3 regions of the Janthinobacterium sp. PSPC3-1 genome follow, and region 3 is predicted to be linked to each of the others. Evidence: predicted binding sites of a transcription regulator. Region 3 holds the regulator's gene; each other region holds the start of a gene.

Region 1 (9,562 bases), on a different contig from region 3:
GGCGAGTGGTTTGTGGCGCACGAGACCTGATGAAGCTCAGGTGGGCGACAGTTCCCGCACCACCACGCAGTTGCGCCCGGCGTCCTTGGCGCCATACAGAGCGGCATCGGCCAGGCGCAACAGCGCGTCGGGATCAAGGGCGCACGGCGCCGGCTGGACCGCGATGCCCACGCTGATCGTCACCTGTCCCGCATCCGCACCGGCGTGGACGATGCCGAGCGTCTCGATGGCGCTGCGCAGCGCTTCGCCGATATGCCACGCCTCTTGCGCGTCCGTGTCGGGCAGCACGATCGAAAACTCTTCGCCGCCGTAGCGCGCCGTCAGGTCGCTGGTGCGCCGCATGCGGCCGGCAAGCGCCTGCGCCACGCGGATCAGGCATGCGTCACCGGCCTGATGCCCGTAGCGGTCGTTGTAGCGCTTGAAATAATCGACATCGAGCATGATGACCGACAGCGGCTGGCCGGTGCGCATCGAGCGCGCATGTTCGCTGCGCAGCACGTCGTCGAAATGGCGCCGGTTCGCCAGGCCGGTCAGGCCATCGGTGATCGACAAGGTCGCCAGCTTGCGGTTGGCGTCCTCCAGCTGTTCGGTACGTTCGGCAACGCGCCGTTCCAGGCTGTCATGCAGCCTGGCGCTGGCGATCGAGATCATCGCCTGGGCGCCCAGCATGCGCAAAAAGGTGACGCGTTCATGCGTGAAAGAGGCATCGGTCAGCCGGTTCTCGAAGTACAGGATGCCGTCGATCTGGCCGCCGTGCCGGATCGGCAGGCACATCACGGCGCGCGCATGCTGCCGCACGTAAGGGTCGGCGGCAAAGCGCGACATGCCCGTAACGCCGTCTTCGATCACTTCGATGCCAGTGCGGATGACGTAGCGCAGCAGCGACAGCGGGAACTGCGGGTCGCCGGCCGCATCGAGGTCGAGCTGGCGCGATTGCAGCACGGTGATGGCATCGCCGTCAATCTCGGCCTCGACATGGTAGGCGCCATCGGACAGCAGCAGCAGGCGCGCCACCTGTGCGCCGGCGTTTTCGCAGACGATGGCAATCAGGCGTGTCAGCACGTTGCGCAGGCCGACTTCGTTCGACAGGATGGTGGCCGCTTTCAGCAGCGACACCATGTCGAGCGCGGAGCCGCCCTGCATGCGCGCACCGGCCTGCGCCTGCCCTTGCGCATGGCGGGCCTGCGCCCTCGACAGCGGCGCGGCGTGGCGCGCGCGCAGTTGCGCCACCTTGCCCTCGGCACCCCACTGGCCGTAATGGGCGATGGCGTCCATCATGAAGACGGCGGCCACGCGCGGCTGCTCCTGCTCCAGCCAGCATTCGCCGCAAAGCTCGTTGGCCAGCGCTTGCATGTTCACATGACCGGCCAGGCCGGCGGCGTCGATCGCCTGCTGGTAGCGGCGCGTGGCAAGCTGCAGTTCGTTGCGGTAGCGCGCCATCTCGGCCTGCACCAGCAGATGCCTGGCGATGCTGGTGTCCGAGCCCTGCCCGGCCCACGCGGCAAGACTGTGCAGCAGCGTGTCGATCAGCGCCAGCAGGTCGGCCGCATCAACGCGTGCGGGATCGCGCCGCAGGGCACGCAGCCAGATCAGCGCGGCATAGAAACTGGACTCGACCACCTTGGCCTGGCCGCGCATGATGCCGGTGACGCTGCCCAGTTGCGCGGCCAGCGGCTCGGCATCGCCACTGTCGAACAGGTAGGCGTTGCGTATCTTCCCTTGCAAAAAATAGGCACGGTACAGTTTCGAGTCGCCATATTGTTCCAGGAAACCGGCCTCGCTGAAGCCCGCATCGTCGTAGCTGTCGTGGCGCGGTGACAGCCCCATCAGGCACCTGATCGGTGCAACGGCGCCGGCGACGCAGCAATCGGCCATCGCCTGCTGGCCGTTGGCGCGCATCAGGGCCATGTCCTGCTCGATATCGAGCATCAGGTGCGGCAAGTGGTCGCCCAGGATCAGCCGCTCGGTGGCGCGCACGGACGCCACCACCCCGACCTGGACGAAGTCGCCGATTTCCAGCGCCCAGCCCAGGGCTTCTTCGTACAGGGCATCGGAACTGCGCAGCGGCTGCGTCCAGTGGCTGGACAGCGCGGCGAACATCAGGCCCGTCTGGGTACGCGCCTGCAGATTGGCGCGGCGCCTGGCCAGCGACAAGGCCATGGCGCCGAAATCATGGCCGCGCGCCGCATCGCCCTCGTACAGCGCAATCATCATGGCGTAGCCGACATAGGCGACGGCGCTGAAATCGCTGCTGCCACGCTGCATCGACAGCCGTGTCATCGACACCACCATCAGCGCACTGAGATCCTGTTGACCGGCGTAATAGCTGGCCATCCACAGGCCATGCATCATCTGCATCGCGGCCACGTCGGCCGGATCCAGCATGTCGCCGGCCGCCAGCAAGGTGTGCGGCGCACAGGCGCCAGGCAGTTGCCCGATCTCGACGCGAATCGCGTCGAAGCGCGCCTTCATCTGCGCCACATCGTGCGCAATGTCCATGCCCAGCAGCGCCAGCGCCTCGCGCTGCACGGCGATGGCTTCCAGCAGGCGGCCCTGCAATTGATACTGGTGCGCCTGGATCGCGATGCGGCGCACCTGCAATAGCGGCGCCAGGGTGCGGGCGCGCACCAGCTCATGGATCGCTTCGGCGGCATCGAACTGGCCACACAGATAGCTCGCTTCCGCCGCGCCCAGCTGCAGGTCGAGCCACAGAACGTCGTCACCGTGCCAGGCCTCGCCTGGCAGCAGCGCCAGACCGATGCGCATGTGTTCCAGCGTGGCCTGGAAGGCGGCCGAACGCCGGGCTTTCTCGCCCGCGCGCAGGTTCAGCGCCGCCAGTCGCACTCTTTCGCCGGCGTCGTCGATCAGCGCACGGCCGGCGTTGAGCTGCTCGACGATTTCAAACAGCTGGCCGTCCTGCTGTTGCTCGCCGGCCTGCGCCAGCAGCAAGCGGCCGAGCAGCAGATGGTTGGCCGCGCGCCCATCCGCATCCGCCGCCAGATAGGCCGCCTGCTGCACCCGGTCATGCAGGAACTGGTAGCGGCCGCCATCATCGCCAGCGAGCGGCTGGACCAGGCCGGCAACGAGCGCCGGCGCCATATCCTGCTGCGCGTGCAAGGACGTGCGCCGCATGGCCAGCGCCAGCGTGTCCAGGGTGAAGCGGTTGCCGCTCGACGCCGCCAGCTGCAGCAGCTGCTGCGTCGCTGCGGGCAGGCGGCGGATTTTCGCCAGCAGCGCCTCGACCACGTTGTCGGTATACCTGGCCTGCTCGATCGCCGCCAGGTCCCAGTCCCAGCAATCTTCCGCCGCCCGGTAGCGCAGATGACCGTCATCATGGAGCGCACCGAGGAACTGCTTGAGAAAAAAGGGATTGCCGGCGGTCTTGCGGTAGCAAATGCGGGTCAGCGCGGCGCAGCCGGGCACCGCCACGCGCACGGTGGCCGAGACCATCTGCGCTACCTGCGGCTCGGTCAAGGCGCGCAGCGCCAGCGTTGTCACGCGTGCGCCGCGGCCCAGCAGCTTGTTGCGCAGCGCACTGAGGGGATGAGCGGCGCCCACTTCGTTGTTGCGGTAGGCGCCGATGATCAGCATGCGGCTCTTGTCGCGGGACACCATCAGCAGTTCGAGCATCCTCAAGGTGGCCGCATCGGCCCATTGCAGGTCGTCGAGAAACAGCACCAGCGGCTGCCCCGCGGAGGCGAACACGTCGACGAAGCGGGGAAACAGGCGGTCCAGGCGCAACTGGACCTGAGACGGCGTGGCGGCCGGCACCGCGTCGACGGGGCCGACGATCAAGGCCAACTGGGGCATCAGTTCGACCATCGCGCCCAGGCCGCTGCCCAGGGCCTCGTGCAGTTTGCCGGCCCACTGGCGCAGCGTTTCCGCAGACTGCCCCAGCAGCTGGTGCACCAGCGCCTGGAAGGCCTGGACCAGGGCGGCATACGGCACGTCGCGTTGCAGCAGGTCCAGTTTGCCGGACAAAAAATAGCCGCTCCTGGCGCTGATGGACTGCTGCACTTCCTGCACCAGCGCCGACTTGCCGATGCCTGACTCGCCAGCCACCAGCAGCATCTCGCACGCGCCGCCGGCGCTGCGTTCCAGCGCCGCCAGCAAGCTGGCGACGGCGTCGTCGCGTCCGTGCAAGGTTGATGGCACACGGAAGCGGGCATCATGAAACGACAGCTGGCGTGGCTGGCCCGGCAGCGGCGCGCGGCATGCGGCAAGGTCGCTGCGCAAGCCTTGCAGGCTCTGGTAGCGCTGCTCGGGATTTTTCTCCAGCAGGCGCTGGAGGATGGGCAGCAACTGGCCGGGCAGGCTGGCCAGCGCCGGATGCGACCAGTCCGGACTGCGCGCAAGATGGCAATGCACCAGCTCCATCTCGTCGCTGGCATCGAACGGCACCTGGCCGGCCAGCAGTTCGTAAAAAGTGATGCCGAGCGCGTAGAAATCGGCGCGCTGATCGACCCGCCGGTTCATGCGCCCGGTCTGTTCCGGCGCCATGTAGCGCAGCGTGCCTTCCAGATGCCGCGTAGTAGCGGCGCCCTGCTGCTCGGACGCCAGCTCGCAGGCCACGCCGAAATCAATCAGCTGCAGCACGCGCGTATCGCCATTCCAGACCAGGTTGGCCGGATTGATGTCCTTGTGCATCATGCCCTGCCGATGAACCGCCTCGACCGCCGCGCACAATTGCAGCGCGATGTCGAAGAAATCGACCAGCGCCAGCGCGCTCTGCGACGGCGCCTGGCGTGCCGCCAGCTGCGCGCGCAGCACCTGGTCAAGCGCCTGGCCGCCCGTGTCTTCCTGGATCATGGTCCAGCGGCCGCCATGCTGCTGCAGCGCCAGCGGCTGCACGACGCCCGGATGGCGGCACAGGCGCGCGCTGGCATACTCGCGCTTGAAGTTCGCCACTTGCTGAAACGATGGAAACTGCTGATTCGGCACCTTGACGATCAGCGCCGTGCCGTCGGCTGCCTTGGCGCGCCAGACCAGCGAGCGCGGCCCGCTATGGAGCTGTTCGATGATCTCGTGGTCGAAAAGGGAGCTCATGGGCTGGGCTTGCGGTGCGGGGACAATGGCGTGAGCACCGGGGGCGCGAAGTTCGTCTATAACTTGATTAAAAGTATTATATCAGCAGGAAGTATTGGTGGTAATCAATCGCCACGCCCCTGTGCGGGGTGCCGCTGGCGCGCCTGTCGGCCAGCAGGAAGGGGAGAAACGACAGCTTGCGGCAATGCATGCAAGGGCCAGGCCGCACTCAAAACACGCATTCAAAACAAATCCAGCTGCCCCGCATTGCCACCTTTTGCCTTGAGCCCCATCGGCGGCACCACCAGCGGACGGCGGAATTGGGTGCTGTCGAGCTGCTTGAAGCGGCCGCCCTTGCCGTGCAGGCCCAGGCGATGCACGGCTTTTTCGAAGCGCTGGCGTATCAGGTCGGCCCACACGCCTTCGCCATGCATGCGCGCGCCGAAGCTGCTGTCGTAGTCCTTGCCGCCGCGCATTTCGCGCACGCGGTTCATCACGCGCTGGGCGCGTTCGGGGAAATGCGCTTCCAGCCATTGCTGGAACAGCGGATTGACTTCCCACGGCAGGCGCAGCACCACGTAGTGAGCGTTGATGGCGCCGGCATCGCGCACCGCTTCCAGCAATTGTTCGATTTCCGGTTCGGTCACGAACGGGATGATGGGGGCGATGCTGACGCCGACGGGAATACCAGCGTCGGTCAGGGTGCGGATGGTGCGCAGGCGCCGCGCCGGGGCGGCCGCGCGCGGCTCCAGCGTGCGCGAAATGGCCGGGTCCAGCGTAGTGAGCGTGATCGCCACCGACGCCAGTCGCCTGGCCGCCATCGGCGCCAGCAGATCGATATCGCGCTCGATCAGGGACGACTTGGTGATCAGACCCACCGGATGGTCGCATTCGTGCAGCACTTCCAGCACGCGCCGCGTCAGTTGCCGTTCGCGCTCGCAGGGCTGGTAGGCGTCGGTATTGACGCCCAGCGCGATCGGTTCGGCGACATACGACGGCTTGGCCAGTTCGCGCCGCAACAGTTCGGGCGCGTTGACCTTGGCGAAGATGCGGCTTTCGAAATCGAGTCCTGGCGACAGGCCCAGGTAGCTGTGCGTGGGGCGCGCGAAGCAGTAGATGCAGCCGTGCTCGCAACCGCGATACGGGTTGAGCGAAACACTGAACGGCAGGTCGGGCGAGGTGTTGCGCGACAGGATGGTGCGCGCCTGCTCGTCGCTGACCTGGGTTTTCCAGGGGCTGGCGGCCTCCTCGCCTTCTTCAACGGGCGCACTCCAGCCATCATCGAAGCCCTCGCGCCCGTGCACTTCGTAGCGGCCCTGCAGGTTGGAAACGGCGCCGCGCCCCTTGCGCGCCTTGAGCGATTGCGGCGGCAGCATGACCTGGCCGGCAAAATTGTCGTCATGCTCCGGGAAGATTGCTTTCATGAACGGCCCCATCAACTGTATATACGTACAGTATACTATGCCGCTATCAAGGCAAGATCAAGAGTGGTCACTCGCTTATTTCACGCTTTTTGCATCAAATGCCGTGATATAGCTCAACTGTTGAGCGACAAAGCCGTCAAATGCGGTGATCAGGGGCGCAAAACGGGCGGCCTCATCTTCGAGCTGCATCAGCGCATAGCAAGTCGCTTCCAGGGTCGACAACTGGTCCGGCGCATGCGCCTTGCGGATCAGGTAGTGGGATGGCGGCGTGTCGCGCAGCGGCAAACGTGGCAGGCGCTGCAGGGCGGGATTGAGGTACAGCATCTTGCGGCTCTTGCGCCAGGTGGCGTCCAGCACCACCAGCCGCAAGCCGGCCGGGTCGAGCAGCAGCGAGGCATCGAGCGGCGGCGGTGGCGCGATGCCCAGCGAGCGGTCGCCGGGCGTATCGGGATACAGCAGGACGTTATGCTTGCCGGCCAGCAGCGCGTCCAGTTCCCCGGCAGCAAACGATTCGCCAGCGACCAGGCGGCTGTTGGGCAGGCTCAGGTGCAGCAGGCGCGCGCTGCCCTTGGCGTTGTGCACTTCCAGCGGATGCTGCAGCAGCAATATCTCGACCTGGTGCGGCAGCGGCCGCACCCACTGGCAGATGCAGCCGGATTGCGCGCGCAAACAGGTGACGCAGCGTTCGCGCCGGGAAGAAACGGGATCAGTCAGGGAAGTCATGGTGGGGCGGTCTATGCATCAGGACCGCGATTGTAGCGCCCCACCCTTGCTGATGCTTAAAACTCTTCCCAGTCGCCGGCAGTGGCCGCCACTGCCTTGCGTGGCTTGCCAGGGGCCGCGACGGCAAGCGGACGGCGTGTCGTCACGGCTGCGGCGGCCACCGCGCGCGTCACCTGCCTGGCGTCCAGCTTGAACAGGCCCACCACGTCGGTCAGGCGCGACGCCTGTTCCTGCATCGATTCGGCGGCGGCCGCCGCTTCTTCCACCAGCGCCGCGTTTTGCTGGGTCACCTGGTCCATCTGGCCGATGGCCTGGTTGACCTGTTCGATGCCGGCGCGCTGCTCTTCGCTGGCGTCGGTGATCTGGTTCATGATCTGCGTCACATGGCTGATGCTCTGCACGATCTCATCCATGGTGCGGCCCGCCTTGTCCACCAGTTGTGAGCCGGCCTCGACTTTTTGCACGGAGTCGTCGATCAACCCCTTGATTTCCCTGGCGGCCTGGCTGGAACGCTGGGCCAGGTTGCGCACCTCGCTGGCCACCACGGCAAAGCCACGGCCCTGCTCGCCCGCGCGCGCCGCCTCGACCGCCGCATTCAGGGCCAGGATATTGGTCTGGAAAGCGATCGCATCGATCACGCTGATGATGTCGACGATCTTGCGCGAGGAATCGTTGATCGAGCCCATGGTGCTGACCACTTCCGACACCACGGCGCCGCCGCGGCTGGCGATCTGCGAGGCGTCGATCGCCAGTTGATTCGCGCTGCGCGCGTTGTCGGCATTGAGTTTCACGGTCGAGGTCAGTTCCTCCATCGACGAGGCGGTTTCTTCGAGCGAGCTGGCCTGCTGTTCGGTGCGTGACGACAGATCGAGGTTGCCGGCCGCAATTTCGCTCGACGCGGTGCCGATGGAATCGGTGCTGGCGCGCACCTGGCCGACGATGCTGACCAGCTTGTCGTTCATGTCTTTCAGCGCGTGCATCAATTGCCCGGTTTCGTCCGTGCTGTCGACCACGATATCGCTGGTCAGGTCGCCCGTCGACACGGCTTGCGCCACTTCCACGGCGCGCGTGATGGGCCGCGTGATCGAGCGCGTGATCCAGTAGGCGCAGGCGATGCCCAGCAGGATGGCCGCCACGCCCAGCGAGGCCAGCAGCAAGCGGCCGTTTTCGTAGCCGGCGCGGATCTCGCCGGCCGTCACGTCGAGCAGCTGCGCTTCCAGCTTGGCCAGTTTATCCAGCGAAGCCAGGTAAATATCGCGCTTGGCGGCCATCTCGCCTTCATACAAACGCTTGCCCAGTTCCAGGTCGCCCGCATTCTTGGCCTTGAACACATTCTTGCGCACTTCCGTGTAGGCCTTGCGGGTGGCGAGCACGTCCTGGTACAGCGATTGTTCCTGGGCGTTCAGCTGGCTCTTGCCGATCGCGTCCTGGATTTCCGTGGCGCGTGCGGACGAGGCCGCCATTTCCTTTTCGAATTGCTTCTGGTGTTCGGGGTCGCTGACCTTCCAGGCCGCCGCCGTGCGCGCCGCGTTGACTTCGATGACCTTGGCCCATTCACCGATCAGGCGCTCGTTGCGCACCTTGACATTGACCAGTTCATCGGTCTGTTTGCTGGCATGTTGCATCTGCACGATGCCGACCACGGTGAGGGTGGTAAGCAACGCCAGTACCGCGGCAAAACCTCCACCGAGACGTACGCCGATCTTGAGGTTTTTCATGATGCAGTCCCCTATCTGAAAAAGTCGACGCGTAGTCCGCAGGCGCGGCGCGTTCTGATGCTGATTGTGAGCGTATCAGATGGGTATTGCAAGGACGAAGATTCAAAAAAGCAACAACGTCAAACGTGGCTCAGTTCTGCTTCACGATAATCAGCTTCGTGGTATCAAAACCGAGCGTTTGCGCTTTATCAATCAGGCGCTTCTGCAAGGCCGCATCCATGGTGGGCGTGCGCGACAGCAGCCAGAAATACGATTTGTCGGGACCGCTGATCATCGAATAGCTGTAGTCCTGCTGGTCCAGGTCGAAGACGATGTAGGAGCCATAGAAGGGGCCGAAAAACGACACTTTCAGAAAGCCTTCGTCCTTCTTGTCGACAAAATATGCCTTGCCTTCGGATTCTTTCCAGATGGCGTCCGCCTCCTTGTAGCCGCGATTGACCACTTTCAGGCCGCCGTCCTGGCGCAGGCTGTAATCGGCCGTCACATGGCTCAGGCCCCGTTCGAAGGAATGGTCGAGGCGGGCGATTTCATACCATTTGCCCAGGTATTTGGTGGTATTGAAATTGCTTACCGGAACAATATTGTCGGGACGGCCGACGCAGCCGGCCAGCAATGCGGTGAACAGCAGCGGCAACAGCAGTTTTTTCATGGTGTACTCCGGACAGATGGGTG
Region 2 (9,562 bases), on a different contig from region 3:
GCCTGGTGAATTTTTCATCGAACAGCTGGCGCGCATAGGCCGATGGCGGCTTTTGCGACATGATGCAGTCCAGGCCAGGATAGTTCTGGCCGAAGTCGACGAAATGCATGAACGACTGGTCGGCCCGAAAACGCTGCACGGCGCTGCGTACCAGATCGCCATGGCTGCGCGCCAGGTAGGAAAAGTCGTGATTCCAGCCCAGCGCGGCAAACACGGCGTCGCGCAGCGCGATGTCGTAACCTTCGCTGGCGCAGTAGCGCAAGGCGCACAATTCGAATTCCTCGCGCACGTCGAGTTTCAGCAGGGCCTGGTCCTGCAGTGTGCCGGCGAGGACTGCTTCGGCGTCGGCCTGCTGCAGTTGGTCCAGGCAGGCCTGCCAGATACTGGCCGCTTCCTCGGCCGGGTCGATCTCGATGATGCCCCATAGTTCGGCAGGCGGCGGTGGCGGCGTGTCGATCACGCCCCACAGTTCGATTGGCGCCTGTTCCGTCACGGGGTCGACGATGCCCCACAATTCGGCTGGCGGCGCCTGTACCTCGGCCGCCGGCTCGGGCACTACAAGCGGCGCAGCTGGTGTCGCTACTTCCGCATCTTCCCGTAACTCCGCCAGTTCCTCGGCAAAGCGCGGCGCATGGTGCAGCGCATATTCATAGGCCTCGCGCAGCTCCTGGAACGCCTCCGGATCGTCTTCCGGGCGCGTGAGCTTCAGGCGTTTGGCATAGGCGCGCTTGATGGCGCGCTCGTCGCCGGTGGGCGCCGTGCCCAGGATCGCCCACAGGCTGCGCTGGCCGTTATGCAGGTCGCCATCCATCTACAGCAAACCTTCGTTCTCGGACGGCCGCGCTGCGTTGCCGGCCAGGCGCGCATTGCGTTTGGCAAAGACAGGCTGGTGATCAATCAATGAATGGCGGTAGATGGGCATGATAAGTAAGTTTTCGGGTTTGACGCTCGTTGGAACCGCCACTCAGGTATAGATATTTTTTTGCTGTGCCGCGTGATAGAGATTGCCCAGGATCAGAATGGCAATAAACAGCAACAACGCTTCCGGTAGTACCATGCGTGCGTCAGGCAATTCCTTGAAAAAAGACACGCCAGAAAAAAGGGCGAATTTCCCCAGGATCAGGGCCGGCCAGATCAAGTGCCTGGACAGGCCTGCCATCTTGAACTCGTATAAAGGCATGGCGGCCAGACACCACAGCCATGCGGCGATCACTGCCACGCTCGATGGCAGGATGGTGGTGGCAGTGATAAAAAACACGGCTGTTCCGCCGAGCAGCCATACGGTGCGCAAGCTGGCGCGCCATGGTTCCGGCAATGCTGTTGCCGCGTAGAGCTGCGGTCCGCTGCGCACCAGCATCAGCACAAGGCACAGGCTGAAGGCCAGGCGTGCAGCGAAGTGGAAATCTTCAAAACCCAGCTCTTGCATGCCATAGGCCAGCAGCAGCGACAGCGGAAGCAGCAGGACATAAGCCTCCGGCTTGAGCTGCACCGATGCCGAAAGTAATGCCAGCAGGGCACATGCGGCAAATGCCAAGGTCTCCGTGTACACCACGAATGGAGCAGGGTGCGGGACAAATAGCAGCAGCGATGCGGCGGCGTACAGAGCCAGCCAGCCGAATTGCCATTTCTTCTGATGGCGCTCATGCCGTAGCCAGTTGCCGAAGCGCGCTTCCTTGAACCGCTCCATGTGATCGAGCAGGGCGCTGGGGCGATGGAAGGCATAGGCGCCGAACAGGGCGAAGGAAATCGCTTGTGCCAGCAGGAAGGCGTTCAGATGCGGAAAGGCAAATTGAAACTCGCCGAGCTGGTGCATGAACAGGCATGACGCGTAGAGAGCGAGTCCGCCCAGTGCGGACATCTTGGCTGTCCTGGTAAAATATTTTTTTGCGCGCGCCTGCCGTTCCCACCAGGTGTAGGCCTCGGCGTTGATCTTGTAGGCCAGCAGATCCGGGTGCTGCCAGCGGATGAGATGGATCAGTTCCAGCAACTGGTGCGTCAATCCGGCATTCGCCAGAAGGCGGCTCGATGCCGGTGGTGGGGCCATCAACAGCGCAAGCGCGGTGTTGAAGCGCCCGCTGTCCTCCAAATGATGCAAGGAGCAGGTAGCGTGATGGCGTGCCAACATCTCTCTGGCGGCCTGTGCATCGATTGCATGCAGCTGCGCCACCCGCTCACCCCATTGAAAGTGGGCCATGAACTTGACACGCGTCTGGTCATGGCAGGCCGCAGTGGCGCAGTGGCGCAAGGCCATGCGCTCGAACTCCTCGCGGACGGAAAAATTGGCCATGACCGGCCGCGCTTCCAGCGTCTTCAAATGCAGCCCGCCAGCGGCGTTGAGCCACTCTTGCCAGAGGCTGGCTGCTTCTTTCAGCGGATCGGGGACGGCAAACCCGCTGTCATCAGGCGCCGTGGCTGACCGACGGCCGTCCATGTTGACCGCGGGAACCGCATCTTTTTTCCGCAACGCGATCATCGATGCCGCATCGGCGGCAGGTGCGGCGACGGCAGACGGTGTCGATGCCGCGTGCTGGTCATGCGCCGCCATCCGCAATGCCTCTTCGTAGGCGTCGCGCAGGCGCTGGAATGCCGCCGGATCATCCTCGGGACGGTTCAGCTTCAACTGACGCGCGTAGGCGCGCTTGATCTCGCGCTCGTCGCCGGTGCGCGCGATATTCAGGATATGCCAGGTGTCCGGGGCAGTACTGTTCATCAGAGAAAACTGTTGCTTTCTATTTCTTCGAGTACCGCTGAAAAAGCCGTGCGCGCCTTGCGGATGGTGGACGGGTCTTGCGACTCCAGCGCGGCCTGGAAGTTGGCCGTATGGGCGGCCAGGTACTGGCGCACGTCGCCCAGCGACTGTTCGTACAGGCGGTCGGCGCGCGTGACCAGGGTGCGGTTTTCAATCTGGTCGCGCGGGTGGATCTTCAGGTCGGCCAGTTCCGCGAAGCGCTGTTCGATCTGCTCCGGTGTCATCACGCCGGCGTTGTCGCTGATGACCATCTTGTGGCGTTCCTGGGTGGCCAGCACCGTCACTTCGGCTTCCAGCACGCCGCTGATATCGTAGGTAAAGCGCACGTCGATGCCCACTTCGCCGGCCTTCTTGACGGGGATCGGGAAGTTGATCTTGCCGAGGAAGACATTGTCGGCCACCAGGCGCGATTCGCCCTGGTAGATCGCCACATTGATTTCCTTCTGGTTGTCGTGGATGGTGACGATGTTTTCCGTGCGCGACACCGGCACCACCGAGTTGCGCTCGATAATCGGCAGGTAATGGCCGCCCTCATACTGGTTGGGGCCCACCTGGCGTGAAATGCCGATGCCCAGCGAATACGGCGCGACGTCCGTCATCACCACTTCGTCCAGCGCCGCGTCGCGCATTTTCAGGCCCGCCTGCACGGCCGCGCCCAGCGCGATCGCTTCGTCCGGATCGAGGTGGATGGCGGGGAAGCGGCCGAACATGCGCGACACCAGTTTGCGTACCAGCGGCATGCGCGTGGCGCCGCCGGCCAGGACAACTTCGTTCAGTTCGGCGGCGCGGATGGTGGCGTCGCGCAGCGCGCGCTCGACCGGCAGGCGCAGGCGCGCCAGCAGCGGCTCGCACAATTGCGCCAGCCTGTCTTCGCCGATTTCCCAGCTGTAGTCGGTGTTCTCGAAGCGCGTGTTCATGCGCACCGGGGATTGATCCGACAGCAGGCGCTTGACCCGTTCTGCCTCGTCGCGCAGCAACTGCTGCTGGCGCGGGTCGAACTGGCGGCTGCCCAGCGCAGTGCGCAAGCCGCTGTGCTCCACAAAGGCGTCGACCAGCACCGTGACAAAATCCTCGCCACCGAGGAAATTGTCGCCGGCCGAGGCGCGCACTTCCATCACGCCTTCGAACAGCTCCAGGATCGACACGTCAAACGTGCCGCCGCCCAGGTCGAAGACGAGGAATTTGCTTTCCTGTTCCTTGTCGCGGATGCCGTAGGCCAGCGCGGCGGCCGTCGGCTCGTTCAGCAGGCGCTCCACGCGCAGGCCCGCCAGCTGGCCGGCGATACGGGTTGCCTTGCGCTGTGCATCGCTGAAGTAGGCAGGCACGGTGATGATGGCTTCCTCGACCTTTTCGCCCAAAAACGCTTCGGCATCTTCCTTCAGGGCGCGCAGCACCATCGATGACAGTTCCTCGGGACGGAACTGCTGCGTGCCGAGGGTGATCTTCTTTTCGCTGCCCATGTAGCGCTTGAAGACCGATGCCGTCAATTGCGGGTGCGTCTGCAGGCGCTCGCGCGCGGCGCGGCCCACCAGCACGGTGCCGTCGTCGTCGATGCTGACGCACGACGGCGTCAGGTGCTCGCCCAGCGCATTGGGGATGATGGAAGCCTTGCCGTCGCGCCAGATGGCGACCAGGCTGTTGGTGGTGCCCAGGTCGATGCCGATGATCATCAGATGTCCGCCTCCGCTTCATTGCCGTGTTCTTCGATCCAGGCGCGGCGGCCGGCTGCTTCGCCTTTGCCCATCAACATATTGAAACGCGCGCTCGAATCCATATGGTCGACCGCACCCAGCATCACCGGCAGCAGGCGGCGCGTGTCCGGATTCATGGTGGTTTCCCACAGCTGCTCGGCATTCATCTCGCCCAGGCCCTTGAAGCGCGAGATCGCCCACGCGCCTTGCTTCACGCCTTCCTTGCGCAGCTTGTCTTCGATGGCCACCAGTTCGCCGTCGTCGAGCGCATAGATTTTCTGGATCGGCTTCTTGCCGCGCGCCGGCGCGTCCACGCGGTACAAAGGCGGGCGGGCGATGCAGATATGGCCCTTGGTAATCAGCGAGGGGAAGTGGCGGAAGAACAGGGTCAGCAGCAGTACCTGGATGTGCGAGCCGTCGACGTCCGCATCGGACAGGATGCAGATCTTGCCATAGCGCAGACCCGACAGGTCGGGGTTGTCGCCGGCGCTGTGCGGATCAACGCCGATGGCCACCGAAATGTCATGGATCTCGTTATTGGCGAACAGGCGGTCGCGGTCGGTCTCCCAGGAATTGAGCACCTTGCCGCGCAGCGGCAGGATGGCCTGGAACTCCTTGTCGCGGCCCATCTTGGCCGAGCCGCCGGCCGAGTCGCCCTCGACCAGGAACAGTTCATTGCGCGTGATGTCCGACGATTCGCAGTCGGTCAGCTTGCCCGGCAGGACGGCCACGCCCGACGATTTTTTCTTTTCCACTTTCTGCAGCGAGCGCTGGCGCGACTGCGCCTGCTTGATCACCAGTTCGGCCAGCTTCTTGCCGTAGTCGACGTGCTGGTTCAGCCACAGTTCCAGCGGCGGCTTGGTATAGGTCGAGACCAGCTTGACGGCGTCGCGCGAATTCAAGCGCTCCTTGATCTGGCCCTGGAATTGCGGGTCCAGCACTTTCGCCGACAGCACGAACGAGGCGCGCGCAAACACGTCTTCCGGCAGCAGCTTCACGCCTTTCGGCAGCAGCGAATGCATCTCGACGAAGTTTTTCACGGCGCCGAACAGGCCTTCGCGCAAGCCCGATTCGTGCGTGCCGCCATTCGAGGTGGGAATCAGGTTGACATACGATTCGCGCACGATGGCGCCTTCTTCCGTCCACGCCACCACCCAGGCCGCGCCTTCGCCTTCGGCAAAGCCTTCCGATTCGGAGCTTGCATACTGCGCGCCTTCGAACAGGGGGATCAGGGTTTCGCCATTCGATACCTGCGCCAGCGATTCGGTCAGGTAGCCGCGCAGGCCTTCCGCGTACAGCCAGGTCTGGGTGTCGCCGGTTTTCGCGTTGGTCAGCGTGACCGTCACGCCAGGCAGCAGCACGGCCTTCGAGCGCAGCAAACGCTGCAGCTCGGGCTGCGAGATATTCGGTGAGTCAAAGTATTTGGCGTTCGGCCAGGCGGTCACGCGCGTGCCCGATTTCTTGCCGTCGCGCGGCGCCGGGCGCGAGTTCAACGGTTCGATCACGTCGCCATCGGCAAACACCATGTGGTGCAGGCCATTGCCGTCGCTTTCCTTGCGCCAGACGGTGATTTCCAGGCGCGAGGACAGCGCATTGGTGACGGACACGCCGACGCCATGCAAGCCGCCCGAGAACGCGTAGGCGCCGCCCGAACCCTTGTCGAACTTGCCGCCCGCGTGCAGCCGCGTAAACACGATTTCCACGGTCGGCACGCCTTCTTCCGGGTGCATGCCGACGGGAATGCCGCGGCCATTGTCTTCGACCGTGATGCTGCCGTCGACGTTTTGCGTGACGGCGATATGCGTGCAATGGCCGCCCAGCGCCTCGTCGGAGGCATTGTCGATCACTTCCTGGATGATGTGCAGCGGATTTTCAGTGCGGGTGTACATCCCCGGGCGCTGCTTGACGGGTTCCAGTCCTTTCAGGACACGGATGGATGATTCGCTGTAGTCGGATGCTGGTTTTTTAGTGGCCATACGTGTTCAAGCTAAGTAAAGACAGTGGTGGGAACGCCAGGCGCGCTTGCTGTGCGGCGATTTGACAGAGTGACAGCGGTGGCGATAACTGTATAAATATACAGTATATCGCGCCTCGCGTCACTCTGGGAGCGCATTGCGGCAGGCCGGGCGTCCTTGTGCGGACGCTCGCGCATTCTATCGTGATCGGCGCGCAATGGCGCTACTCCTTGGCAACTATGGTGCGCCCGTCATGTGACGGCTAGATGGTAGTGCATGATTTTTACAGCTTGTTTACACCGCCCGCTCCAGTCTTTACGAATTTTTTAGACCCTTCTGGCTAAGCTTCCCTCTATCAAAACAAACCTGAATGAGGGTGGGAATGGATCTCGTATACCTGGGCCTGATGGCCGTCTTTTATGTCGTGGTGGCTGGCTTTGCCGGCGCCTGTGACAAGCTTGGGGGCGCGCAATGAACGCCTTTTATGTGCTGGGCGCCGTGGTGTCGGCCGGCCTGCTGGTATATCTGCTGGTGGCGCTGCTGAAAGCCGAGGAGCTGTGATGACGACGCAATCGATTTTATTGCTGGTGCTGTTCCTGGCCGTGCTGCTGGCCGCCGGCTATCCGCTGGGCCTGTACATGGCCAGGGTGGCGGGCGATGCCCCGATCCGTGGCCTGGGCTGGCTGCAACGCGGTGAAAATGTTCTTTACCGCCTGGCGGGCGTGAAAGCGGGTGCCGAGCGCTCCATGGGCTGGAAGCACTACGCCATCGCGCTGCTGGTGTTCAATACCGTCGGCGCCTTTTTTGTGTATGGCCTGCAGCGCCTGCAGGGCTTTTTGCCATTCAACCCGCAAGGCCTCGGTAACGTGGGTCCCGATTCCTCGTTCAATACGGCGGTGAGCTTTGTCGCCAACACCAACTGGCAGGGCTATTCTGGCGAGCAGACCATGAGCTACCTGACGCAGATGCTGGGCCTGGCCTGCCAGAACTTCTTTTCGGCCGCCACCGGCATTGCCGTGATCTTTGCGCTGGTGCGCGGCTTTTCGGCGCGCTCGAGCAAATCGATCGGCAATTTCTGGGTCGACCTGGTGCGCTCCACCCTGTACATCCTGCTGCCGCTGTCGCTGGCCCTGTCGGTGGTGTTCATGGGCGAAGGCGTGATCCAGAATTTTTCGCCATACAAGGAAGTGACCCTGCTCGACCAGGTACATTATGAAACACCGAAAACCGACGCCGCCGGCCAGGCCGTGCTGGACGCGGCCGGCAAGCCGGTGATGGAAGCGCAAGTGGCCGCCACGCAGACCATCGCCATGGGCCCGGTGGCATCTCAGGAAGCGATCAAGCTGCTGGGCACGAATGGCGGCGGCTTTTTCAATGCCAATTCCGCCCACCCGTATGAAAACCCGACGGTGCTGTCGAACTTCCTGCAGATGCTGGCCATCTTCATCATTCCCGCAGGTCTGTGCTTCACGTTTGGCCGCATGGCGGGCGACATGCGCCAGGGCTGGGCAGTGCTGGCCGCGATGACGCTGATCTTTGTGGTCATGACGGCCGGCGTATTCCAGGCCGAGCAGCAGGCCAATCCGGCCTTGCAGGCGCTGGGCGTCGACCAGCAGATGAGTACCTTGCAGGCGGGCGGCAATATGGAAGGCAAGGAAACGCGCTTCGGCATCAGTTCGTCGGCCCTGTTCGCGGCCGTGACGACTGCCGCCTCGTGCGGCGCCGTCAACTCCATGCACGACTCCTACATTCCCCTGGGCGGCATGGTGCCGCTGCTGTTGATGCAGTTCGGCGAAGTGGTGTTCGGCGGCGTGGGCACGGGCCTGTACGGCATGCTGATGTTTGCCATCCTGGCCGTCTTTATCGCCGGCCTGATGATAGGGCGCACGCCCGAATACCTGGGCAAGAAAATCCAGGCGCATGAAATGAAGATGGTGTCCCTGGCCATCCTGGTCACGCCCACCCTGGTGCTGGTCGGTACGGCGATCGCCGTCATGCTGGAACAGGGCACGGTGGGCGTGGCCAATCCGGGCGCCCACGGTTTCTCGGAAATCCTGTATGCCTTTACGTCGGCCGCCAACAACAACGGCAGCGCGTTCGCGGGGCTGTCGGCCAACACGCCGTTCTATAACGTGATGCTGGCGATTGCCATGTGGTTCGGGCGCTTTGCCGTGATCGTGCCGGTGCTGGCCGTCGCCGGTTCGCTGGCCGCCAAGCAGCGCCTGTCGGCCAACGCCGGCACCATGCCCACGCATGGCCCCATGTTCATTGGCTTACTGGTCGGCGTGGTGATACTGGTGGGTGTACTGAACTACGTTCCTGCGCTGGCCCTGGGCCCCGTCATCGAACACCTGCAACTCTTTACCCAACTGCCATGAAAACCAAGACATTGACCCTGTTCGACCCCGCCTTGCTGCTGCCCGCCATCGGCGACGCCTTCAAGAAACTCGACCCGCGCACGCAGTGGCGCAGCCCCGTGATGTTCGTCGTCTATGTGGGCAGCATCATCACGACCCTGCTGGCGATCCAGGCCCTGAATGGCCAGGGCGAAGCGCCGTTCGGCTTCATTCTGGCGATTGCGGTGTGGTTGTGGTTCACCGTGCTGTTCGCGAACTTTGCCGAAGCGCTGGCCGAAGGACGCAGCAAGGCGCAGGCGGCCTCGCTGCGCGCCCTGAAGCAGACCGTGATGGCCAAGAAAATGCAGGTGCCGAAATACGGCACCTCCTGGCTGCCGACACCGGCCACCGACCTGCGCCGTGGCATGACGGTGCTGGTCGAGGCGGGCGACGTGATCCCGGCCGACGGCGAAGTGACGGCTGGCGTGGCCTCGGTCGACGAGAGCGCGATCACCGGCGAATCGGCGCCCGTGATACGCGAGTCGGGCGGCGACTTTTCAGCTGTCACCGGCGGCACCCGCGTGCTGTCGGACTGGCTGCTGGTGCGCGTTTCCGTCAATCCCGGCGAGGCCTTTATCGACCGCATGATCGCCATGGTCGAAGGCGCCAAGCGCCAGAAGACGCCGAATGAAATCGCGCTCACCATTTTGCTGGTGGCCCTGTCGATCGTGTTCCTGATCGTCACCGTCACGCTGTTGCCGTATTCGCTGTTTGCGGTGGCGGCCGCCGGCAGCGGCACGCCGGTGACGATTACCGTGCTGATCGCGCTGC
Region 3 (9,562 bases):
GGCTTCAGCTATTACGTGTCGCTGAAAGGCGTGACCGGCGCCGGCAATATCGATACGGCGCAAGTGGCCGAACGCCTGGCCGCCATCCGCCAGCACGTGAAACTGCCGATCGGTGTGGGTTTCGGCATCCGTGACGCCGCCACCGCGCGCGCCGTGGCCGAGGTGGCGGACGCCGTGGTGATCGGCAGCCGCATCATCCAGGAGATAGAAAACGCCCCGCAAGGTGGCGAAGCCGAGGCCGTGCGCAGCTTTGTGGCCGGTATCCGCGCCGCGCTGGATGCCTGACAATATTGCCTTCAAAGCAAGGCGTTAATATGGCAAAGTTCGACAGCCCGGCGATAAACGGCTACACTTCGGCCACTGAATTGGCTGATATTGTGCAATAGATAAAACAGGGGCCGCCGCAAGACGCGGCTGCCTCATCATCGTTCGCCGGGGGCGTCCATCGACGCACCGACACGACATTCTTGCCCGACAAGGGTAACAGGAGAAAAATATGAGTTGGTTGGAAAAACTGCTGCCACCGCGCATACAGCGCTCTGATGCTGCCGCGCGCAAGACCATGCCGGAAGGGCTGTGGGTCAAATGCCCGTCGTGCGAAGCCGTGCTGTACCGTACGGACCTGGAATCGAATTTGCACGTCTGCCCGAAATGCGACCATCACATGCGCATCCGCGCGCGTGAACGCCTCGACAGCCTGCTCGACGCTGGCGGCCGCTATGAAATCGGCCAGGAAATCCTGCCGGTCGACACGCTGAAATTCAAGGACAGCAAGAAATACCCGGACCGCCTGAAGTCCGCCATGGAAGCGACCGGCGAGACCGACGCCATGGTCGTCATGGGCGGCGCCATCATGAGCTTGCCGGTGGTGGTGGCGTGCTTTGAATTCGAATTCATGGGCGGTTCGATGGGTTCGGTGGTCGGCGAGCGCTTCGTGCGCGGCGCGCAGATCGCGCTGGAACAGAAAGTGCCGTTCATTTGCATCACCGCCACCGGTGGCGCGCGCATGCAGGAAGGCTTGCTGTCCCTGCTGCAGATGGCCAAGACCACCGCCATGCTGACCAAGCTGGCCGAAAAGAAACTGCCCTTCATCAGCGTGCTGACCGACCCGACCATGGGCGGCGTATCCGCTTCCTTCGCCTTCATGGGCGACGTGGTGATCGCCGAGCCGAAAGCGCTGATCGGCTTTGCCGGCCCGCGCGTGATTGAAAACACCGTGCGCGAAAAGCTGCCGGAAGGTTTCCAGCGCGCCGAGTTCCTCGTCACCAAGGGCGCCGTCGACATGATCGTCGACCGCCGCAAGATGCGCGAAGAAATCGCCCATCTGCTGGCGTTGTTGCAAAACCAGGCTGTGGAAGTCCTCGCTTAAATCCTGCCATGCCGGGTTGCGCCATGCGGCCAGCCCGGTGACCACGTTTTACCGTCTTCGCGCGCGGCGCATCGTTTCCTCTTCAAGAAGTCTCCCATGCAAAACCTCCCCACCACTTTGCCAGACTGGCTCGCCATGCTGGAAGCCCGGCATTCGGAAACCCAGATCAACATGGGCCTGGACCGCGTGCAGGCCGTCAAGGCGCGCCTGCAGCTGGCCTTTGCCTGCCCCGTGATCATGGTGGCCGGCACCAATGGCAAGGGGTCCACCTGCGCCATGCTGGAGTCGGTGCTGTTGCGCGCCGGCTACAAAGTGGGCCTGTATATCAAGCCGCACTTTCTCGACTTTAACGAGCGCGCCCGCGTGCTGGGCGAAATGGCCAGCGACGAGCAGCTCGTCGCCAGTTTCAATGCCGTCGAAGCCGTGCGTGGCGACACGCCGCTGACGTATTTCGAATTCACCACCCTGGCCATCTTGCATTTGCTGTCGCAGGCAAATCTCGATGTGGCCATCCTGGAAGTGGGCCTGGGCGGGCGCCTGGACGCCGTCAATGTGATCGACGCCGACGTGGCGATCGTCACCAGCGTCGATATCGATCATACCGATTACCTGGGCGACACGCGCGAGGCGATCGGCTTTGAAAAGGCCGGCATCTTCCGCGCTGGCAAGGCCGCCATCTGCAGCGACCCGGTGCCGCCGCAATCGCTGATCGACCATGCAACGGCAATCGGTGCCGACCTGTGGCTGATGGGCCGCGACTTTAACTACTCGGGCGACAAGCAGCAGTGGAACTACGGCGGGCGCGAGCAGCGCCGCAACTCGCTGGCGTATCCGAGCCTGCGCGGCGCCAACCAGATCCTGAACGCCACCGCCGTGCTGGCCGCGCTGGAAGTGCTGAAACTGAAACTGCCGGTGGGCGCGCAGGAAGTGCGCACCGGCCTGGTCACGGTGGAACTGCCGGGCCGTTTCCAGGTGTTGCCGGGCCGCCCCAGCGTGATCCTCGACGTGGCGCACAATCCCCATGCGGCCTCGGCGCTGAACCAGAACCTGGGCAATATGAGTTTTCACCCGTATACCTATGCCGTGTTCGGTTCCATGCAGGACAAGGATATCGACGGCGTGCTGGCCGCCATGAGCGAGCACGTCGATCACTGGTGCCTGGCGGGCCTGCCGTCGCCGCGCGCGGCCACTGCGTCCGAGCTGGCGGCCAAGGTGCAGATCATGCTGGAAGACAAGCCGGACAGCGGCGATCATACAGTGTCTGTTTTCGATGACCCGGCACAAGCTTTTGCAAATGCAATGAGCCGGGCCGGTGAGAATGATAGAATTGTGGTCTTTGGTTCTTTCCTCACCGTTGCCGGCGTGATGAAGGCCAGGAAATCCTCACTTCACTGAAACGCACTCGACTGAAAATGACGCATGGGCTTGTTCTCGAAACTGTTTAAAAACAAGCAAGAATCCTCTGGCGAAGACAGCGGCTTTTATGTTCCTGGCGAAGCACAGTCGCCGACCCGCAAGCGTGCCGCCAATACCGCCGGTGGCGGTGGCCGCCGTGCTGGCCGCGATGCGCCCGATCCCGCCTTGCCGGAAAAGAAACGTGCGCGCCGCCGCCTGATCGGCGCCATCGCGCTGGCGCTGGGTGTGGCCGTCGGCCTGCCGATGCTGCTCGATTCCGAACCAAAGGCGCCCGTCAACGATATCGCCATCGAGATTCCGTCGAAGGACAAAGTGGCCGCCGCACCGGTCCCGGTACCGGCGCCCGTGCAGGCGGTGCCCGCCCAGGGCGCGGCCAGCAATGGCCTGGACCAGTCCGAGGAAATCGTCGACACGCCATTGCCGGCCAGAAGCAAGCCAGTACCGATGCCAACGCCGGTTCCGGCCACCGTGGTGGCCGCCGCCGAGCCGGTCAAGCCGGCCTATGTCGAGCCGAAGCCTGTCAAGGTCGAGCCCAAGCATGAGGCCAAGCCTGAGCCGAAGGTCGAACCGAAGCGGGAAGCCAAGCCTGAACCCAAGCCCGAGCCGAAACATGAAGCCAAGCCGGAGCCGAAGCCCGAGCCGAAGCCGGCCAAGGTGGAAAAATCGAATGACGATGCGGCGCGCGCGATGGCCATCCTGGAAGGCAAGCCCGCCGCCAGGGCGGAGGCCAAGCCTGCGGAGAAGTCGGCCGACGCCGATTCGGGCCGCTTTGTGGTGCAGGTCGCCGCGCTGGCGACGCAGGACAAGGTCGATGAGCTGCAGGCGAAATTGCGCGACGCGGGTATCAATTCCTATACGCAAAAAGTGTCCAGCGCCGGTGGCCAGCGCATCCGCGTGCGCGTGGGGCCGTTCGGCAGCCGCGACGAGGCGGAAAAAACCCGCGCCAAGCTGCAAAAGCTGGGCCTGGGTGGCAGCCTGGTGCCGGCGTGAGCAGTGTAGATCTGGCGGGCTGACGGCGTGACGATCTTCGATTACCTGGTGCTGTTCGTGCTGGCAACTTCGGTGCTGATCAGCATGATGCGCGGCCTGATCAAGGAAATCCTGTCGCTGGTGAGCTGGGTGGTGGCGTTTGTCGCCGCCAATGCCTACGGCGCGACCCTGGCGAAATTCCTGCCGGCCGTGATTCCTGGCGAGGCCGTGCGCCTGCTGCTGGCCTTCGTGATTCTGTTTATCGGCGTACGCATCCTGATGGGCTTGCTGGGCATGACGGTCGATGCGCTGGTCAAGGTGACCGGGCTGAGCCTGGCCGACCGCATGCTGGGCAGCCTGTTCGGCGCGGCGCGGGGGCTTGTAATTGTGCTGACCACCGTCATCTTGTGCGGCATGACCTCGATTCCGCAACAGCCGTTCTGGAAGAACGCCTTGCTCAGTCCATACGCCGAACAGGGCGCGCGCACCATCAAGCCTTATCTGCCTGCCGCCTACGCGCAGCATGTGAAATTTTGATCTTTTTAAATCAGTAGCACAGTTACAGGAGCACACCATGTGTGGCATCGTCGGCGTCGTTTCCCATCAACCTGTCAATCAATTGCTCTATGACGCATTGTTGCTCTTGCAACATCGCGGTCAGGACGCGGCAGGGATTGCGACCAATCACAGCAGTATGTTTTCCATGCACAAGGCCAATGGCCTGGTGCGCGACGTCTTCCGTACGCGTAACATGCGTTCGCTGCAAGGCAATTCCGGCATCGGCCACTGCCGCTATCCTACCGCTGGCTCGTCGAGCGAAGAAGAAGCGCAACCGTTCTATGTCAATGCGCCGTTCGGCATTACCCTCGCGCACAATGGCAACCTGACCAACTGGGAACAGCTCAAGCAGGAGATGTTCAAGAACGACCGCCGCCACATCAATACCGATTCCGACTCGGAAGTGCTGCTGAACGTGCTGGCCCATGAAATCCACCAGGCCACCACCGGCCTGGTGCTCGATCCTGAAGCCATCTTCAAGGCCGTCACCGTGCTGAACCGCCGCGTCAAGGGCGGTTACGCTGCCGTTGCCCAGATCGCCGGCGTGGGCCTGCTGGCCTTCCGCGATCCGCACGGCATCCGTCCGCTGTGCCTGGGCATCAATGAAAGCGAGCAGGGCACCGAATACCTGATCGCCTCCGAGTCGGTGGCGCTGGAAGGCATGGGCTTCCGCTTCGTGCGCGATATTGCGCCGGGCGAAGCCGTCTTTATCGATGCCGACAAGCAGCTGCACAGCCAGCAATGCGCCGACAACGCCAGCCTGAACCCTTGCGTGTTCGAATTCGTCTACCTGGCCCGTCCCGACTCCGTCATCGACGGCGCCTCGGTCTACGCCACGCGCCTGAAAATGGGCGAATACCTGGCCGAAAAGATCCGCCGCGAACTGCCCGAAGGCGGCATCGACGTGGTCATGCCGATTCCCGATTCCTCGCGTCCGGCCGCCATCCAGCTGGCCCTGGCGCTGAATATCGAGTACCGCGAAGGCTTTATCAAGAACCGCTATATCGGCCGTACCTTCATCATGCCGGGCCAGGCGGCGCGCAAGAAGTCCGTGCGCCAGAAGCTCAACGCCATCCCGTCCGAATTCAAGGACAAAGTGGTGCTGCTGGTCGACGACTCCATCGTGCGCGGCACCACCAGCCGCGAAATCGTGCAGATGGCGCGCGAAGCGGGCGCCAAAAAGGTGATCTTCGCCTCGGCCGCGCCACCGGTGATCTACCCGAACGTGTACGGCATCGACATGCCGACGCGCGACGAGCTGATCGCCTACGGCCGCACCACCGAAGAGGTGTGCCGCGAAATCACGGCCGACTACCTGGTCTACCAGGATATCGACGACCTGAAGCAGGCGATTGCCGACGTCAATCCGGCCCTGACCAGCTTTGAAGCGTCGTGCTTCGACGGCGTCTACGTGACGGGCGATGTATCGCAGGACTACCTGGACCGTCTGGAATATGCGCGCCATAATCCGAAGGCGGCCGCACCCGAAGACACGCCGCGTTCCCAGCTGAACCTGAACCTGGCGACCACGGAAGCATAAGTAACCTGCCCGGCCTGCGCCGGGCTTTTTTTTCTCTGCGATCATGAACGACAAAAAAAACTACGGCTTTACCACCACCATCCTGCATAGCGACCGCCGCAAGGGCATCGAACACGGCTCGCTGCACAAGCCCGTGCATACCTCGGTCGCGTTCGGCTACAGCGACGCGCGCCAGCTGGCCTCCGTGTTCCAGGGCAAGGAACCGGGCTTCCGCTATGGCCGCCAGGGCAACCCGACCGTCTCCGCGCTGGAAGACAAGGTCAACCAGATGGAAGACGGCGTCGCCACCTTGTGCTTTGCCACCGGCATGGGCGCCATCGGCGCCGTGGTGCAGTCGCTGCTGCGGGCGGGCGACCATGTGGTGTCGTCGGCCTTTTTGTTCGGCAATACCAACAGCCTGTGGCAGACCGTCACGGGGCAGGGCATCGCCGTATCATTCGTCGATGCCACCGATGTCGCCAACGTGGCGGCCGCCATCACGCCGCAAACGCGCATCGTGTTCGTCGAAACCATCGCCAATCCGCGCACCCAGATCGCCGACCTGGCAAAGATCGGTGAGCTGTGCCGCGAAAAAGGCATCCTGTATATCGTCGACAACACCATGACCACGCCCTACCTGTTCCGCCCGAAAGCGGTCGGCGCCGGCCTGGTGATCAATGCGCTGACCAAGTCGATCGGCGGCCACGGCAATGCGCTGGGCGGCAGCCTGACCGATACGGGCGTGTTCGACTGGACGCAGTACCCGAATATTTTCGAGAACTATAAAAAGGCGGCGCCGAAACAGTGGGGCATTGCGCAGATCCGCGCCAAGGCCCTGCGCGACTTCGGCGCCTCGCTGGGGCCGGAAGCGGCCCACCATATCGCCGTCGGCGCCGAAACCATGGCCCTGCGCATGGACCGCACCTGCTCGAACGCCTTGGCGCTGGCCACCATGCTGCAGGCCGATCCGCGCGTGGCGGCCGTGCACTATCCGGGCTTGCCGGGCCACCCGCAGCACGCGCTCGCCACCGAGCTGTTCCGCAGCTACGGCTCGCTGTTCAGCTTTGAGCTGAAAGACGGCATCGACTGCTTCGATTTCCTCAACCGCTTGAGGCTGGCGATTCCTGCCAGTAACCTGGGCGACACGCGCACCCTGGTGATACCGGTGGCGCACACGATCTTCTACGAGATGGGTGCCGAGCGCCGCGCCAGCATGGGTATTGCCGAGTCGTTGATCCGCGTCTCGGTCGGTATCGAAGACGAAGCCGATCTGCTCGATGATTTCAAGAGCGCGCTGGACGCTTAACTGCTACGGCAAGTAAAAAGGGCCGCGACAGCAATGCTGTCGCGGCCCTTTTTGCGTGAAATCGATTAATGCCAGCTGCGCATCAGCCCGACTGCGAGACCTTCCAGCGCAAATTCGTCTTCCGGCGACACGGTAATCACCTTGAAGTCGGGGTTTTCCGGCAGCAGTTCGATCAGGGTGCCGGTCTTCCTGTAGCGCTTGACGGTGACTTCATCGCCGATGCGGGCCACGACGATCTGGCCGTTCTTGGCGCTGTCGATCTTTTTCACGGCCAGCAGGTCGCCGTCCATGATGCCGGCGTCGCGCATCGACCAGCCGCGCACTTTCAGCAGGAAGTCGGGCTTGCTGGAAAACAGGGCCGGGTCGACGTTGTAGCTCGCTTCCAGGTTTTCCTGCGCCAGGATCGGCGAGCCGGCGGCAACGCGGCCGATCAGCGGCAGCGACATCAGCAGCGCGGCCGGCACTTTCGGCAGCGCCGGCTCGGTGACGGACGCGCCGATCAGGCGGATGCCGCGCGAGGTGCCCGGCGAAATCTCGATCGCGCCCTTGCGGGCCAGGGCCTGCAAATGCTCTTCGGCCGCATTGGCCGATTTGAAACCCAATTCATTGGCGATTTCGGCGCGGGTCGGAGGAAAACCCGTGTTTTCAATCGCGTCCTTGATCAGGTTCAGGATTTGTTCTTGTCGTGCTGTCAGCTTGATCATGGATGGTGGGTGCATAGTGAAATGCTGTCTATATGAACAGTCTGTATTTTTGTACAGTATCGCCGACTATGCAAGCGACTTTCGGCATTTTCGGCTGATTTCGATGCAAAAAATCACCTGGCGCGCAAAAAGGGCAGGCCGGCCGCCGCTCCAGGCGCCGTCGAAGAAGCAATGGTTGATCGGATTGCAAAAGGCGGTTATAATCTTCGGCTGACCTTCCCACACCCGTCTTGACGCCGGGGTGGGCGATTATCAATCCGACCTGAAGGAGTTTGCATGCGTCATTATGAAATAGTCTTTATCGTCCATCCGGACCAGAGCGAGCAAGTGCCCGCGATGATCGAACGCTACAAAGCCAGCGTAACCACCCGCGGCGGTTCGGTTCACCGCGTGGAAGATTGGGGCCGCCGTCAAATGGCTTACTCGATCCAGAAGCTGCCTAAAGCACACTACATCTGCCTGAACATCGAATGCGACAACGAGACCCTGGTCGAGTTGGAAACTGCATTCAAATTCAATGATGCCGTGTTGCGTCACCTGACCGTTAAAATGAAGAAAGCTGAAACAGCTCCTTCGCCGATGATGAAATCGGTACAACGCGAAGATGCGGCGAAAAGCCACCGCACCGAAGCACCAGCAGCCGCTCCAGCCGCAGCAGCAGCCTAATTGAGCAGGATCGTGCGCTGAACCAGTTACAAGTTACCGCCATCATTGCCGAGCGCGAAATATTGCGCTATACCCCGGCAGGGTTGCCGATCGTGAATGCAGTATTGCAGCACAGTTCGCAGCAGATGGAAGCCGGTATTGCCCGTTTGACCGAGTTTGATGTTGCCGCGCTTGCCGCTGGCGAAATTTCAGGCCGGTTCAGCCAGGCAAGCTTGGGCGGGGTGTATCAGTTCACGGGTTTCCTGGCCAGAAAAAGCCGCAACAGCAAGAGTTTGGTGTTTCACATCATTGATTTTAGTGCAGTCATTTCTGACTAGCGCATTTATAGATACAGGAGCCTCACATGGCATTCGGTAAAAAGTTCGACAAAAATAAGCTCAAGCTTAAAGAAAAACGCAAACAGCAAAACCCACTGTTCAAACGCAAGAAGTTCTGCCGCTTCACCGCAGCACACGTTGAACAAGTTGACTACAAAGACGTTGACACGCTGAAAGACTTCGTCCAAGAAAACGGCAAGATCATGCCAGCACGCCTGACCGGTACCAAAGCGCACTACCAGCGCCAAGTTGACACCGCAATCAAGCGCGCTCGCTTCCTCGCGCTGCTGCCATACACCGATCTGCACCACGCTTAATCGGTCAGATATTCCTGGAGAAGAACTATGCAAATCATTCTGTTAGAAAAAGTTGTTAACGTCGGTAACCTCGGCGAAGTCGTCAAAGTCAAAGACGGTTACGCACGTAACTTCCTGATTCCACAACGCCTGGCCCGTCGTGCTACCGCTACCGCGATCGCCGAATTCGAAGTCAAGCGCGCCGAACTGGAAAAAGCTGCTGCCGCCAAACTGGCCGCATCGCAAGCCCAGGGCGAAAAACTGAGCGGCCTGACCGTTCAAGTCGCTCAAAAAGCTGGCGTCGATGGCCGTCTGTTCGGTTCCGTCACCAACTTCGACATCGCTGAAGCGCTGACCAAGCAAGGTTTTGCTGTTGAAAAAGCACAAATCCGCATGCCTACCGGCCCGCTGAAAGTTGTTGGCGAGCACAACGTTTCGGTTG

Evidence for each region. The regulator LexA, encoded in region 3, represses DNA repair genes until DNA is damaged. The targets are predictions, from matches to a motif close to ACTGTATNNNNATACAGT.
Region 1: ACP7B7_RS26075 (PA0069 family radical SAM protein) is a predicted target of LexA. The motif match lies at 6,464-6,481, and genes of this name have one in related genera.
Region 2: ACP7B7_RS16275 (DNA topoisomerase IV subunit B) is a predicted target of LexA. The motif match lies at 6,504-6,521, and genes of this name have one in related genera.

The regions. Positions count from the first base shown of each region.
Region 1 covers NZ_JAFCTQ010000037.1:6,793-16,354, forward strand. Annotated here, with positions in the region: gene ACP7B7_RS26065 (LysR family transcriptional regulator) at 1-30, shown strand, start outside; gene ACP7B7_RS26070 (diguanylate cyclase) at 37-5,046, opposite strand; gene ACP7B7_RS26075 (PA0069 family radical SAM protein) at 5,268-6,401, opposite strand; gene ACP7B7_RS26080 (tRNA-uridine aminocarboxypropyltransferase) at 6,525-7,172, opposite strand; gene ACP7B7_RS26085 (methyl-accepting chemotaxis protein) at 7,229-8,890, opposite strand; gene ACP7B7_RS26090 (lipocalin family protein) at 9,021-9,539, opposite strand.
Region 2 covers NZ_JAFCTQ010000014.1:55,565-65,126, reverse strand. Annotated here, with positions in the region: gene ACP7B7_RS16290 (J domain-containing protein) at 1-811, opposite strand, end outside; gene ACP7B7_RS16285 (hypothetical protein) at 965-2,710, opposite strand; gene ACP7B7_RS16280 (molecular chaperone HscC) at 2,710-4,419, opposite strand; gene ACP7B7_RS16275 (DNA topoisomerase IV subunit B) at 4,419-6,416, opposite strand; gene kdpF (K(+)-transporting ATPase subunit F) at 6,867-6,956, shown strand; gene kdpA (potassium-transporting ATPase subunit KdpA) at 6,956-8,773, shown strand; gene kdpB (potassium-transporting ATPase subunit KdpB) at 8,770-9,562, shown strand, end outside.
Region 3 covers NZ_JAFCTQ010000001.1:371,166-380,727, forward strand. Annotated here, with positions in the region: gene trpA (tryptophan synthase subunit alpha) at 1-285, shown strand, start outside; gene accD (acetyl-CoA carboxylase, carboxyltransferase subunit beta) at 497-1,369, shown strand; gene folC (bifunctional tetrahydrofolate synthase/dihydrofolate synthase) at 1,466-2,764, shown strand; gene ACP7B7_RS01695 (SPOR domain-containing protein) at 2,789-3,775, shown strand; gene ACP7B7_RS01700 (CvpA family protein) at 3,803-4,291, shown strand; gene purF (amidophosphoribosyltransferase) at 4,329-5,852, shown strand; gene ACP7B7_RS01710 (cystathionine gamma-synthase family protein) at 5,896-7,137, shown strand; gene lexA (transcriptional repressor LexA) at 7,203-7,841, opposite strand; gene rpsF (30S ribosomal protein S6) at 8,118-8,507, shown strand; gene priB (primosomal replication protein N) at 8,525-8,824, shown strand; gene rpsR (30S ribosomal protein S18) at 8,851-9,141, shown strand; gene rplI (50S ribosomal protein L9) at 9,169-9,562, shown strand, end outside.